Regions from separate parts of the Kribbella sp. NPDC023972 genome, predicted to be linked through region 1. Evidence: riboswitches for the same ligand, from Rfam matches in the RefSeq annotation. Region 1 holds a riboswitch; the other holds the start of a gene.
The links. A riboswitch is a leader RNA that binds a small molecule or an ion and turns the genes downstream of it on or off. The one in region 1 is predicted to bind cobalamin.
Positions count from the first base shown of each region.

Region 2: linked by a shared signal. The riboswitch ahead of cobN (cobaltochelatase subunit CobN) and the one ahead of AB0F43_RS33295 (ribonucleoside-diphosphate reductase subunit alpha) in region 1 are both predicted to bind cobalamin.

Region 1 covers NZ_JBEZZH010000012.1:493-6,491, forward strand. Annotated here, with positions in the region: gene AB0F43_RS33290 (ribonucleotide-diphosphate reductase subunit beta) at 1-623, opposite strand, end outside; gene AB0F43_RS33295 (ribonucleoside-diphosphate reductase subunit alpha) at 620-3,163, opposite strand; cobalamin riboswitch at 3,296-3,452, opposite strand; gene AB0F43_RS33300 (DinB family protein) at 3,519-4,100, opposite strand; gene AB0F43_RS33305 (Fic family protein) at 4,181-5,455, opposite strand; gene AB0F43_RS33310 (class I SAM-dependent methyltransferase) at 5,609-5,999, shown strand, end outside.
Region 2 covers NZ_JBEZZH010000001.1:149,740-155,738, forward strand. Annotated here, with positions in the region: gene cobN (cobaltochelatase subunit CobN) at 1-2,194, opposite strand, end outside; cobalamin riboswitch at 2,230-2,373, opposite strand; gene AB0F43_RS00710 (DUF3500 domain-containing protein) at 2,477-3,445, opposite strand; gene AB0F43_RS00715 (cobalamin biosynthesis protein) at 3,436-4,431, opposite strand; gene AB0F43_RS00720 (serine hydrolase) at 4,474-5,325, shown strand; gene AB0F43_RS00725 (dipeptide epimerase) at 5,322-5,999, shown strand, end outside.

The sequences.
Region 1 (5,999 bases):
AGGATCTGCGCGAACCCGGTGTAGAACCACATCCCCTCGAACACCACGTAGAACGCGATCAGGTCGCGCAGGAACGCGGTGTCGGCCTCCGGCGTCCCGGTCCGGAACTCCGGGTCCTCCAGGTGCCGGGTGTACTTCAGCGCCCAGGCGTCCTTGTCCGAGATCGACGGCACCTCCCGGTACATGTTGAACAACTCGCCCTCGTCGAGGCCGAGCGACGTACAGATGTACTGGAAGGTGTGCGTGTGCACGGCCTCCTCGAATGCCTGGCGCAGCAGGTACTGCCGGCACTCGGGGTTGGTCAGCTGCCGGTAGACGGCGAGCACGATGTTGTTCGCGACCAGCGACTCCGCGGTGGCGAAGAAGCCGAGGTTGCGCTTGAGCATCAACCGCTCGTCGTCGGTCAGGCCGTCGCGCGCCTTCCACAGCGCGATGTCGGCTTGCATCGACACCTCGGTCGGCATCCAGTGGTTGTTGCAGCCGGCAAGGTACTTCTCCCAGGCCCAGCGGTACTTCAACGGCAGCAGTTGGTTGACGTCGGCCCGCGCGTTGATCATTGCCTTGTCGGCGACGTGAACCCGCTCCGCGCCGACCGCGATCTCTCCCAATCCGGTCGTCGTCACTGGCAGGCCTCGCAGTCTGGATCGTCGATGGCGCAGGCGGCTCCGGTCGGTTCAGGCAGGCTCACGGGTACGGCGTTGAGCCGACCGTCGGTGCCCTGCAGAGTCGACTTCTCCACGTGGGTCGCTGACTGGGAACGCAGGTAATAAGTCGTCTTGAGGCCATGACGCCATGCCGACCGGTACAACTCGTCCAGCGCGCGGCCCGACGGTGCGGACATGTAGAGGTTGAGCGACTGTGCCTGATCGATCCACTTCTGGCGCCGTGACGCCGCCTGCACCAGCCACCGCGGGTCGATCTCGAACGCGGTCGCGTACAGCTCGCGCAGGTCCGCCGGGATCCGCTCGATCCCGGCCAGGACGCCGTCGTGGTACTTCAGGTCCGACACCATCACCTGGTCCCACAGCCCGCGCGCCTTCAGGTCGGCGACCAGATACGGGTTCGCGACGGTGAACTCGCCGGACATGTTCGACTTCACGAACAGGTTGCTGTACGTCGGCTCGATCGACTGGCTCACCCCGCAGATGTTGGAGATCGTCGCGGTCGGCGCGATCGCCATCACGTTGGAGTTGCGCATCCCGACACGCTGAACCTTCTCTCGCAGCGCGTCCCAGTCGAGTCGCTTGCTCTCGTCAACGATCACGTCGCCGTCCCGGGCAGTCCGCAGCAGCGCGATCGAGTCGATCGGCAGGATGCCCTGGCTCCACAGCGAACCGTCGTACGTCGAGTAGCGGCCGCGCTCGGCGGCGAGGTCACTGGACGCCTCGATCGCGTGGTAGCTGATCTGCTCCATCGAGCTGTCCGCGAAGGCGACGGCCGCATCGCAGGCGTACGGGATCCGCAGCGTGAACAAGGCGTCGGCGAACCCCATCAGGCCGAGGCCGACCGGGCGGTGCCGGTGGTTCGCGCGCTCGGACTCCGGTGTCGTGTAGAAGTTCACGTCGATGACGTTGTCGAGCATCCGGACCGCCGTCTTGACGGTGTCGCGGAGCAGCTCGGCGTCGAGGCCGTCGCCGGTGAGATGAGCAACCAGGTTGACCGAGCCGAGGTTGCACACCGCCGTCTCGTCGACCGTGGTGTTCAGCGTGATCTCGGTGCACAGGTTGGACGAGTGGACCACGCCGTCGTGCTGCTGCGGCGACCGCAGGTTGCAGGCGTCCTTGAAGGTGATCCACGGATGCCCGGTCTCGAACAGCACGGTCAGCATCCGTCGCCACAGCTCGACCGCCCGGACCCGCCGGAACACCCTGATCTCGCCGCGATCCGCGGCTGCCTCGTAATCACGGTAGGCCTCGGCGAAGGCGGCGCCGTACAGATCGTGGAGGTCGGGAACCTCGTCGGGGGAGAAGAGGGTCCAGTCGCCGTCCGCCTCGACTCGCTGCAGGAACAGGTCGGGAACCCAGTTCGCCGTGTTCATGTCGTGGGTCCGGCGCCGCTCGTCGCCGGTGTTCTTGCGGAGGTCGAGGAACTCCTCGATGTCGATGTGCCAGGTCTCCAGGTAGGCACAGACCGCGCCTTTGCGCTTGCCGCCCTGGTTGACCGCGACCGCGGTGTCGTTGGCGATCTTCAGGAACGGTACGACCCCCTGCGACTCACCGTTGGTGCCGCGGATCTTGGCGCCGATGCCGCGGACCGGGGTCCAGTCGTTGCCGAGGCCGCCGGAGTACTTGGCGAGCAGGGCGTTGTTGCGGATCTTGGTGAAGATGCCGGCCAGGTCGTCCTGGACGGTGGTCAGGAAGCACGACGACAGCTGCGGCCGGGTGGTGCCGGAGTTGAACAGCGTCGGCGTGGACGACATGAACCGGAACGAGCTGAGCAGCTCGTAGAACTGGATCGCCCGCGCCTCCCTGTCGTCCTCGCGCAGCGCCATCCCCATCGCGACCCGGAGGAAGAACGCCTGCGGCAACTCATAGCGGACCTTGTCGATGTGCAGCAGGTACCGGTCGTAGAGGGTCTGCAGACCGAGGAACGCGAAGTCGAGATCCCGCTCGGGCTTGATCGCGGCGGCGAGCCTGGTCAGGTCGAAGCTCGCCAGCTCCGGGTCGAGCTGGCCCGCCTCGATCCCGGTCCGGATGTACGCCGGGAAGTACTCCGGGTACGCCGTGGTCATGTCGGCCTGGCTCGCCTGACGAACGTCACCGTAGACGCGGCCGAGGGCTTCGCGGCGGATCTGGTCCAGCAGCAGGCGGGCCGCGGCGAAGCTGTACTGCGGCTCGGTCTCGACGTACGACCGGGCAGCCATCACCAGCGCGAGCTCGACCTCGTGCTGGGCGATGCCGTCGTAACACGAGCCGAGGGTCTCGTCGAGGATCAGCTCCGGGTCGACCGCGTCGAGGCCGGCCGCCGCCTCCGCGACGATCACGCGCAGCCGGTCGATATCCAGTGGTGCGCCGGCGCCGCCGGCGGAACGGACGGTGATGGCGGGTTTCTCGGCGATGTCGGCCAGTTCGGCAGTACTGCTGCCGTCGCGTCGTACGACGGTCAGCTCGATCGACCGGGCCGGTTGGTCGGCCGTCGGTTGCGATGAGGAAGTGACGGTCACAGAAGCTCTTTCCGCAGGAGTTCGAAGGACCGCGACTCGTGAGTGGGGCGCACGACGGGACAGGCAGCACCGGCCGGGTCTACTGCCGTCACGCCCTGCGACCCACCCTCGAGGTCTCGGACCGCGCGCACCGGCGGTGCACGCGCCGGTGGCAGGTACTCGGACTCGTGGAAGGACTCCACTCACCGTTGCGGGGCAGCTCCGGACTCGCACCGGATTCCCCTCTTGCCTCGGCGTGGCCCACATCTTGTGGTGCCGGCCACTCCGAACCACCAGCAGTAGTGATGCTAGGCGCCCGACCCTAGATCTTGTGGCAACGCCACGCCGCGTGTCGCACATCTTGTGGCCGCCCGCCTCACGCGGCCGCCGCGTAGAGATCCTGCAGCGTCATGATCTCCGAACCGTGGTGGATGAGCTCGCGGTTGAGGCGCAGTACGACGTGGCCGAACGGCTCATGGGCGTCGAGCTCGGTCGCCTGGCTGAGGCCGACCGTCATCACCTGCTCCTCGTCCAGCGCGGCGATCGAGTCCTGCCAGGCCTCCACCCAGTGCGTCAGCCAGGCGACCGCATCCCGGGCGTTGCCGTGCAGCGTGATGTCCGCCCGCCCCTGCCGGCTCTCCCCGAATGTCCACTCCCAGCGCTCGAAGAACAGCTCGGTCAGGTGCGCGATCAGCCACGCGATCGTGCGGGGACCGCGATGATCCGGCTCGTCCGGCCACTGCGCGACCCACTCGCCGGAGCCGAGTGGTCGGAACCGGCCGGCATAGTGGCGCCGGACGACGGTCAGCGCCTCACCGCTCGGCTGCCAGAAGTACTGCTCGTCGGTCAGCTCCGCGAGCCGGCCGGACAACACCATCCAGCTGAAGCCGAGCTGCCCGCGCACCATCGCCATCGCCGATGGGCGGTACAGGATGTCCCAGTCGAACGGCTCCGGCATCACGGTTCCTCACACTCCCGGGTGGAGTTTGCGGCAAGATCGAACATGTGTTCGAATTGTTGCCCGACGGGAGGAGAAAGTCAATGTGCACGGTGTGTCGGTTCTGGTCTCGACGGCACCGGCCTGGTAGGCGGTTCGATCCTGGTATCGGCGGCCGGGCTGGCGAAACGTCGTTCCAGCAAGGTGAAGGCGTCGATCAGCTCGGGTGCCTCGTAGACGCGGTTTCGCCGGCCGTCGGTGATCTCTCGCAGGATGCGTACGTCGACCAACCGGGCGAGCGCCTGGTTGGCGGCCTGCTGCGACCGGTCGATCAGCCGAGCCGCGGCGGCCAGCGTGAGCACCGGTGCCGCCGGCAGCGTCTCGATCAGCAGCTCCACGGCCGAGCCGGCCCGCACGGGTGCGGCGCGCTCCCGCCAAGCGGCCTTGAGGTCGGCCGCGGTGCGCTCGAATCGGGCGGCCTCCGCGGTGGCGTGACTACACGCGGCGGCGAACATGAGCAGCCACTGGTTGGCCGCCGTCCGGGCCCGCGGACTCGTCGGCTTGCCGGTGTGCCGGAAGGCGGTGAGTGCTTCGACGTACTGGGTCGCGTGAGTCGCGAGCGACAGCGACACCGGCGGCACGGTCCGCTCGACCAGCCCTTCCGCGCGCAGGATCAGGTGGATCAGCGCGCGGCCGGTCCGGCCGTTGCCATCGGCAAAGGGATGGATCGTCTCGAACTGGGCGTGCGCGATCGCGGTCTTCGCCAGCACCGGCAGGCGCGACTCGCGCACAAAGGTCATCAGGTCGGCGAGGAGTTCGGGGACCAGTTGAGCGGGCGGCGGGACGTAGTACGCCTCGGCGGGGGAGCGGCCACCGATCCAGTTCTGCAGATACCGGATCTCACCGCCGAACTCCGGCGACGGCGAATGCGCCATCAGCCGTCGATGGGCCTCCAGCAGATGCTCGACCTCGAGCTTGTCGCCGGCCTGGACGGATTCGGTCACCCAGGTCATCGCGTCGACCGCGCCGAGCACCTCCTCGGCGGTCACGTCACGCTGCGGGTCCCGCAGTACCTCCGCCTTCAGCAGTCGCCGCGCTCCGACGACCAGCCCTTCGATCTGCGACGATCCGACCGCCTCGGCCCGCAGCAGCAGCCGCGCCAGCGCTTCACTGTTCGTCAGGACGGCGGCCGTCGCGTCGAGCCGGCCGAGATCCCCGGCCGCGTCCTCCAAGGCGGCCAGCACGTCCTCGCTCAGGTCGAACACCCGCCCGGCCAGCGGGTCCGGGAAGTACAGCTCGTACGACCCGCCCAAGCGCTCCGCCCGGGTGAACCCGTCCGGCTGCCCAGGCCATCGATGCAACTCCACCCGAGCCATAACAAGCTCCTTCCTTGTTCAAGCTTAGCTCATAATCTTGAACAAGGAGCTGCCCGGGACTGAGGAGGATCCGCGATGAGCATAAGCGTGGAGGTGTGGACCCGGGCTTGGGCAGACTGGGCTCAGGCTCAGGGCGGACGAACGGAGGCGCCGGTGACGTTGGACGCGGAGACTCGGCGGATGGTGGCGGCCAACGAGGCGGACTGGGATGCCCGGGCGCCGCTCCATGCCGCGAGTGGGTTCTACAGCCAGCCGGCGGAGTACTGGTTCGCGGACTACGAGTGGCTGGATCTCGGCCCGCTCGAGGATCGCGACGTACTGCATCTGCAGTGCCACCTCGGGACGGAGACGATCGCGTTCGCGCGTCGTGGGGCGCGGACTGTCGGCCTCGATCTGTCCGCGAAGTCACTCGAGGAAGCACGCCGGATCGCGGCTGAAGCGGGGCAGCCGGTCGAGTATGTGCACGCCGATGTGTACGACGCCGTCGAGGCGCTTCAAGGCCGCCGGTTCGACATCGTCTACACGGGCAAGGGCGCGCTCTGCT
Region 2 (5,999 bases), on a different contig from region 1:
CGGCCTCGTCCACCCCGAACGTCTCCCCCAGCGCGGCCCGCAGCCCCTGGATCGAGTACGAACCACCCCACAGCTGCCGGGCCCGCAGCACGGCGAGCACCAGGTTGATCCGCGCCTCGCCGGCCGGCGCACCACCGAGCACGTGCAGCCCGTCGCGGATCTGCACGTCCTTGATCTCGCACAGATACCCGTCGAGGTGCAGCACGAACTCGTCGAACTCTTCGTCCTCGGGCTTCTCCGAGGTGTGCAGATCGTGATGCAGTTGCGCCGCCTGGATCAGCGTCCAGATCTGGGCCCGCAGCGTCGGCACCTTGTCCGGGTCCAGCGCCTGCATGGTGGCGTACTCGTCGAGTAGATACTCCAGCTTCGCCATGTCGCCGTACGTCTCGGCCCGGGCCATCGGCGGCACCAGGTGGTCGACGACCGTCGCGTGCGCCCGCCGCTTCGCCTGCGTCCCCTCGCCGGGGTCGTTGACGATGAACGGGTACACCATCGGCAGGTTCCCGAGTACGGCGTCCGGCGCGCAGTCGGCCGCCATCCCGATGCCCTTGCCCGGCAGCCACTCGAGCGTCCCGTGCTTACCGAGATGTACGACGGCGTGCGCACCGAAGCCGCCCTCGTCAGCCGAAGCCTCCAGCCAGCGGTACGCCGCCAGGTAATGGTGCGACGGCGCCATGTCCGGGTCGTGGTAGATCGCGACCGGGTTCTCACCGAAACCACGGGGCGGCTGGATCATCAGTACGACGTTCCCGAACCGCAACGCCGCCAGTGCGATCGCGGGCTCGTCACCGGACATGTCGACATACAGCTCACCGGGTGGCGCGCCCCATGCCTCGGTCATTGCTTCGCGCAACGACTCCGGGACGCGGCCGAACCACCGCTCGTACGTCGACAGCGGAATCTTGGCGACCGCGGAAGCCAGCTGTTCGTCGGTCAGCCAGTCGACGTCGTGACCGCCGGCCGCGATCAGCCGATGGATCAGCCCGTCGGCTCCTTCGGGCCCCTGGAGCTCGCTGAGGTCGAGATCCCCGAGGTCGTATCCGGCCTCCTGGAGCTGACCGAGCAGGGCGACCGCCGACGCCGGGGTGTCCAACCCGACAGCGTTCCCGATCCGGGCGTGCTTGGTCGGGTACGACGACAACACCAAAGCGAGTCGCTTCTCGACGGCTGGGACATGCCGGAGCCGGGCGTGCGCGACCGCGATCCCGGCCAGCCGATCGCATCGCTCCATGTCCGGGGCGTACCGGGCCAGGCCGTCCTCGTCGTACGACTTGAACGAGAACGGGATCGTGATCAGTCGCCCGTCGAATTCGGGGATCGCCACCTGGGTCGCCGCGTCCAGCGGACTCACGGCCGCGTCGCTGGCCAGCCACTGATCGCGCGTCGAGGTCAGCGCGAGGCCCTGGATCAGCGGGATGTCGAGCGACGCGAGCGCGCCCGCGTCCCATGCGTCGTCGGAACCGCCCGCACTCGCGTCAGCCGCGACGGTTCCACCGGCGGCCAGCAGGGTCGTGACCAGTACGTCGCACTTGCGCAGCAAGTCGAACAGTCCTGCGTTGTCCGCGCTCGAAGGATCGAGTCCGCGGAGCGTGCCGCAGTAGACCGGCAGCGGCTGCGCACCCGCTGCTGAGACAGCCGCGGCCAGCGCGTCGACGAACGCGGTGTTCCCGGAGATCTCGTGCGCGCGGTAGTAGACGATGCCGACAACCGGCCGCTCGTCCTCGACGAAGGTCCCCCTGACCCCGTACGCCGGTAGTGCCCGGGGTGGATCGAACTCGTCGCCGGTCAGCAGGAGCGTGTCCCGGAGGAAGCCGGCCAGGTTGCGCAGGTTCTCGGAGCCGCCTTCACGCAGGTAGGCCAGCGCCTCGGTCACGGCCCCGGCCGGCACCGTCGACAGCGACATGAGCTCGGCGTCGGGCGCGGCTTCGCCGCTGACCACCACAGCCGGCTTCCCGGACGCGATGACCGCGTCGAGCCCTTCCTCCCAGGCCCGGCGACCGCCGAGCAGGCGGACGACCACGATCTCGGCCGCCGCCAGCAATGGGGCCAGATCAGCCGGCTCCAGCCGGGCGGGGTTCGCAACCGTCCAGCCCGCATCCGCCTCGGCGGCGGCCAGCAGGTCGGTGTCGGCGGTGGAGAGCAGCAGCAGGTTCGCGGGACGGTATCTGGTGGGGAACTCGCTTCGCTCGTCCACAGGCAACCGATCCTTCCTCGGGGTGTCCACGCCCCGTCCGGAGGTTCGACGGCGGCAGTTCCTGACTCCCACACGAGGTGGTCACAGTGGCGGGACCGTCCCGGACTCTCACCGGGTTCCTGCTGATGCCGTCGAATGACGTGCTGCACTCTAGCCGACCCAGCTCTGCTCGCCTGTTTGCGGCGTCAGCCGAACCGCCAGGCCATCACGATCACGCCGGTCGCACGGAGCCGAGCCTGAAGCCGTCGAACGGCGACGGTTGTGATGGCCTGGCGGTCCGCCTCAGCGGTGCATGGCGTAGTGGGCGGCCAGGAGATCCGTCCCCCAGTCGTTGCGGAAGTCGCGCCAGACGGAATGGATGTGGTTGGCGTTGTCCTGGGTGTTGTCGTACTCGGCGAGGAACGTGGGGCCCGCGATCGAGTAGTAGTGCGGGTGGCCGATTCCTGGTTCGGTGTCGCCGGCCCAGGCGAAGGTGAGGCGTTCGATGCCGTGGTCGGTGATGTCCTGCCACGTCTGCAACCCGATCGGCCCGGCCGCTCGTCCGACGTACTGGCCGACCAGGAGGCTGAGCAACTGCCGTTGTTCGGTGGTCATGTCGCCGTACGCCAGACCCTGGTAGAGGCGGGACCGGTCGGCGACCGGGTCGTGCCGGGTGAGGATGTCGTCGGGCGCCTCGTCCGAGACGACGGCGACCGCGCGCTGGTCGGGGTCGAGGGCGTGCAGGAGCTGGAAGCCCAAGTCCTGCTCGGCGGCCAGGAAGCGTCGCCCGGCCTGCGGGCCCGACCGCACCTCGGCTGGGTTCGACCCGAGGAACTGCGGGGTGAACGCGATCGCGCCGTCGACGAGCGTGACGTGCAAGGCCAGGTGGTGACCGTTCAGACGCCAGGCCCACGGCTCCGTCCCAGCTGGATCGCCCAGCACGCGCAGGAAGTACCGCCCGCCGAGCACGGACCCTTCCCACTCCCCTGTCGGCGGCAGGGCGGGGATCCCGCGCAGGATGACCTCCGCCTCCAGCACGGCCTTCGAGTCGGCCGCGCCGCGCTCGCTGCACCCGATGTCGACCAGCCGCTCCGCGATCCGCTGCTGCGCCGGTGTCAGCTCGGCGAGCGGAAGCCCGGGCCGATCGCCGGGCAGGTAGGTCCACTCTTTGTGGTCCGGCGTGTCGAAGGCCGCCTTGATCTTGTCCAGCTGGGCCGGCGTGAGGCTCGCCAGTAGCTCGAGGACCGCTTCCCGGGTCTGCTCTACAACCATGCCGATCGCTCCCGTTCCGTCGTCTTTTGCCGGCCCGCTTGCGTCCGAAGAAGTGGCGGCACGTCTCCCCTTTTCTTCGGACGTAACGCAAGGATCGCGGCAACCCCCGCCGCCGTGACGCCGACGCGCCGCGCGAGGGCAGCGGTACGGCGGACGTCCGCAACCGTCGGCGTGGGTCCGTACCCCAGCGTGCCACGGTCCTCCTGATAGTCGCCGTAGCTGTTCCGCCCACCGAGCTGCAGACCGAGCGCGCCGGCGAACGCCGCCTCGACCGGGCCCGCGTTCGGGCTGGGATGCTTCGACGCGTCCCGCCGCCACACCGCGACCGCTTCTTGTGGGCGTCCCGCGGCGAGGCCGGTCAGCACGGCGCATGCACGTGCCGGCAGCAGATTGAGTACGTCGTCCAGCCGGGCGGCGGCCCAGCCGAAGTCGAGGTACTTCGCCGACTTGTAGCCGACCATCGCGTCGAGCGTGTTCGCGGCGCGATACCCGAGCAGCCCGGGGACACCGAGGACGCCGCCCCAGAGCAGTGGTGCGACACAGGCGTCGGAGGTGTTCTCGGCGAGCGACTCCACGGTCGCGCGGGCGAGCTCGTCAGCCTCGAGGTCGGTCGCATCCCGCGCACACAGGTGGCTGAGGCGGTTCCGCGCGGCCGGGAGGTCCTTCTCCTCGAGCAGCCGGGCCATGTGTTCGGCTTCGCGATCCAGGCTGCGGGCGCCGAGCACGGTCCAGGTGGCAGCGGCGGTGACCAGGGTGTGGACGATCGGGCGCTTCCTGGTCAGGCGTTCCGCGATCGCTCCGGCGGCGGTCGCCGTACCGACGAGGACGGTCGTGTACGCCGTACCGGCCGCGCGGGAGTCGGCGTACCAGCGAGACTCCAGGCGGGACGCGGCCTGACCGAAGCCAGCCACCGGGTGGTAGCGGCGGGGATCGCCGAGGACGCGGTCGGCGGCGAAACCGAGGATCAGACCCAACGCTCTGGACACCCTCGGAAGTGTGCCAGGCGGTGGTGTGGAAGGGTGAGCGGCATGGGAATCGCGGAGATGCTCCGGGAGGTCGACGGGAGCGGCGAATTCGGGGTGTGGCTGGGCCGGCTGGACGGCGAACCGGTGTTCGAGCATGAGGCGGAGCGGACGCACTACTCCGCCAGCACGATGAAGCTGCCGGTGGCGATGGCGATGATGCGCAAGGTCGAGGCGGGTGAGCTGGCGCTCGACCAGCCGGTGACCGTGCACAACGACTTCGCGTCCGCCGCGGGTGGACGGTTCGGTGTGAACCCGGACGAGGACGAGGCGCCGGCGACCTGGACGAAGCTGGGCTCGCAGGTGCCGCTGGGGTGGCTGGCGACCGAGATGATCACCCGATCGAGCAACCTGGCGACCAACCTGGTGCTGGAGCAGGTCGGGGTCGAGGCAGCTCATGCGGTGCTGGCGGAGTCGACGCTCGCCGGGCCGGAGGCGGCCGGCGAGGGCGCGGAGCTGTCCGGGACGAGCGCGATCCGGCGTGGCATCGACGACGTGGCGGCGCGGAGAGCCGGGATCAGCAACGAGATGAGTCCGGCCGGGCTGGCCGGCGTACTGGTTGCGGTAGGCAATCAGGAAGGTGCCTCGGGCGCCTATCTGCGCGACCTGCTGGCCGGCAACCAGTGGAACGGCGAGATCCCGGCGCTGTTGCCGACCGGGACCCGCGTCGAGCACAAGAACGGCTGGGACACCCGGATCCGGCACGACGGCGGCATCGTCCGCCCGCCGGACGCGGACCCGTTCGTGCTCGCGGTGTGTACGACGTCCGACCTGCCCGACGCGGACGCGCAGAAGCTGATCGCCTCGATCGCCCTGGAAGCCTGGAACCACCGGCACGACCTGGAGGCGGTGCGGTGAAGCTCACCACCCATCTCGTCTCGGCGCCGCTGCACACCCCGTTCGTAACGGCTCTGCGTACGGCGACGCACGCCGACTCACTGCTGGTCGAGATCAGCGACGGCTCGGTCAGCGGGTGGGGCGAGGCCCCGCAGGTGTGGAAGGTCACCGGCGAATCGCTCGCCGGTGGGCAGGCGTGTGTCGAGGGACCGATCGCCGCGGCGCTGGACGGGCTCGGCCCGGATGACCTGACCGAGGCGTTGCGACGCGTGCAGAACGCTGCCGTCGGCAACTTCGGCGCGAAGTGCGCGGTCGACGTGGCTCTGCACGACCTCGCCGCCCGGCGTCGCGGCCAGACGCTGCATGGGTTCCTCGGCTCGACGGTCGACACGGTTGCGACCGATGTGACGCTGTCCGCCGGTGACGCCGACGCGTTGGCCGCCGCCGCGCGTGACCGGCTCGCCGACGGGTTCGACGTACTGAAGGTGAAGGTCGGCACCGGTGACGCGGCCGCCGATGTGGCCCGGGTACGGCGGATCCGCGAGGCGATCGGGCCTGGCCCGCGGCTCCGCCTCGACGCGAATCAGGGCTGGACGCGCCGCGGTGCGGTCACCGCGATCCGTGCGCTGGAGGACTGCGACATCGAGCTGGTCGAGCAACCTGTCGCGGCGGCCGATCTCGAAGGAATGGCGTGG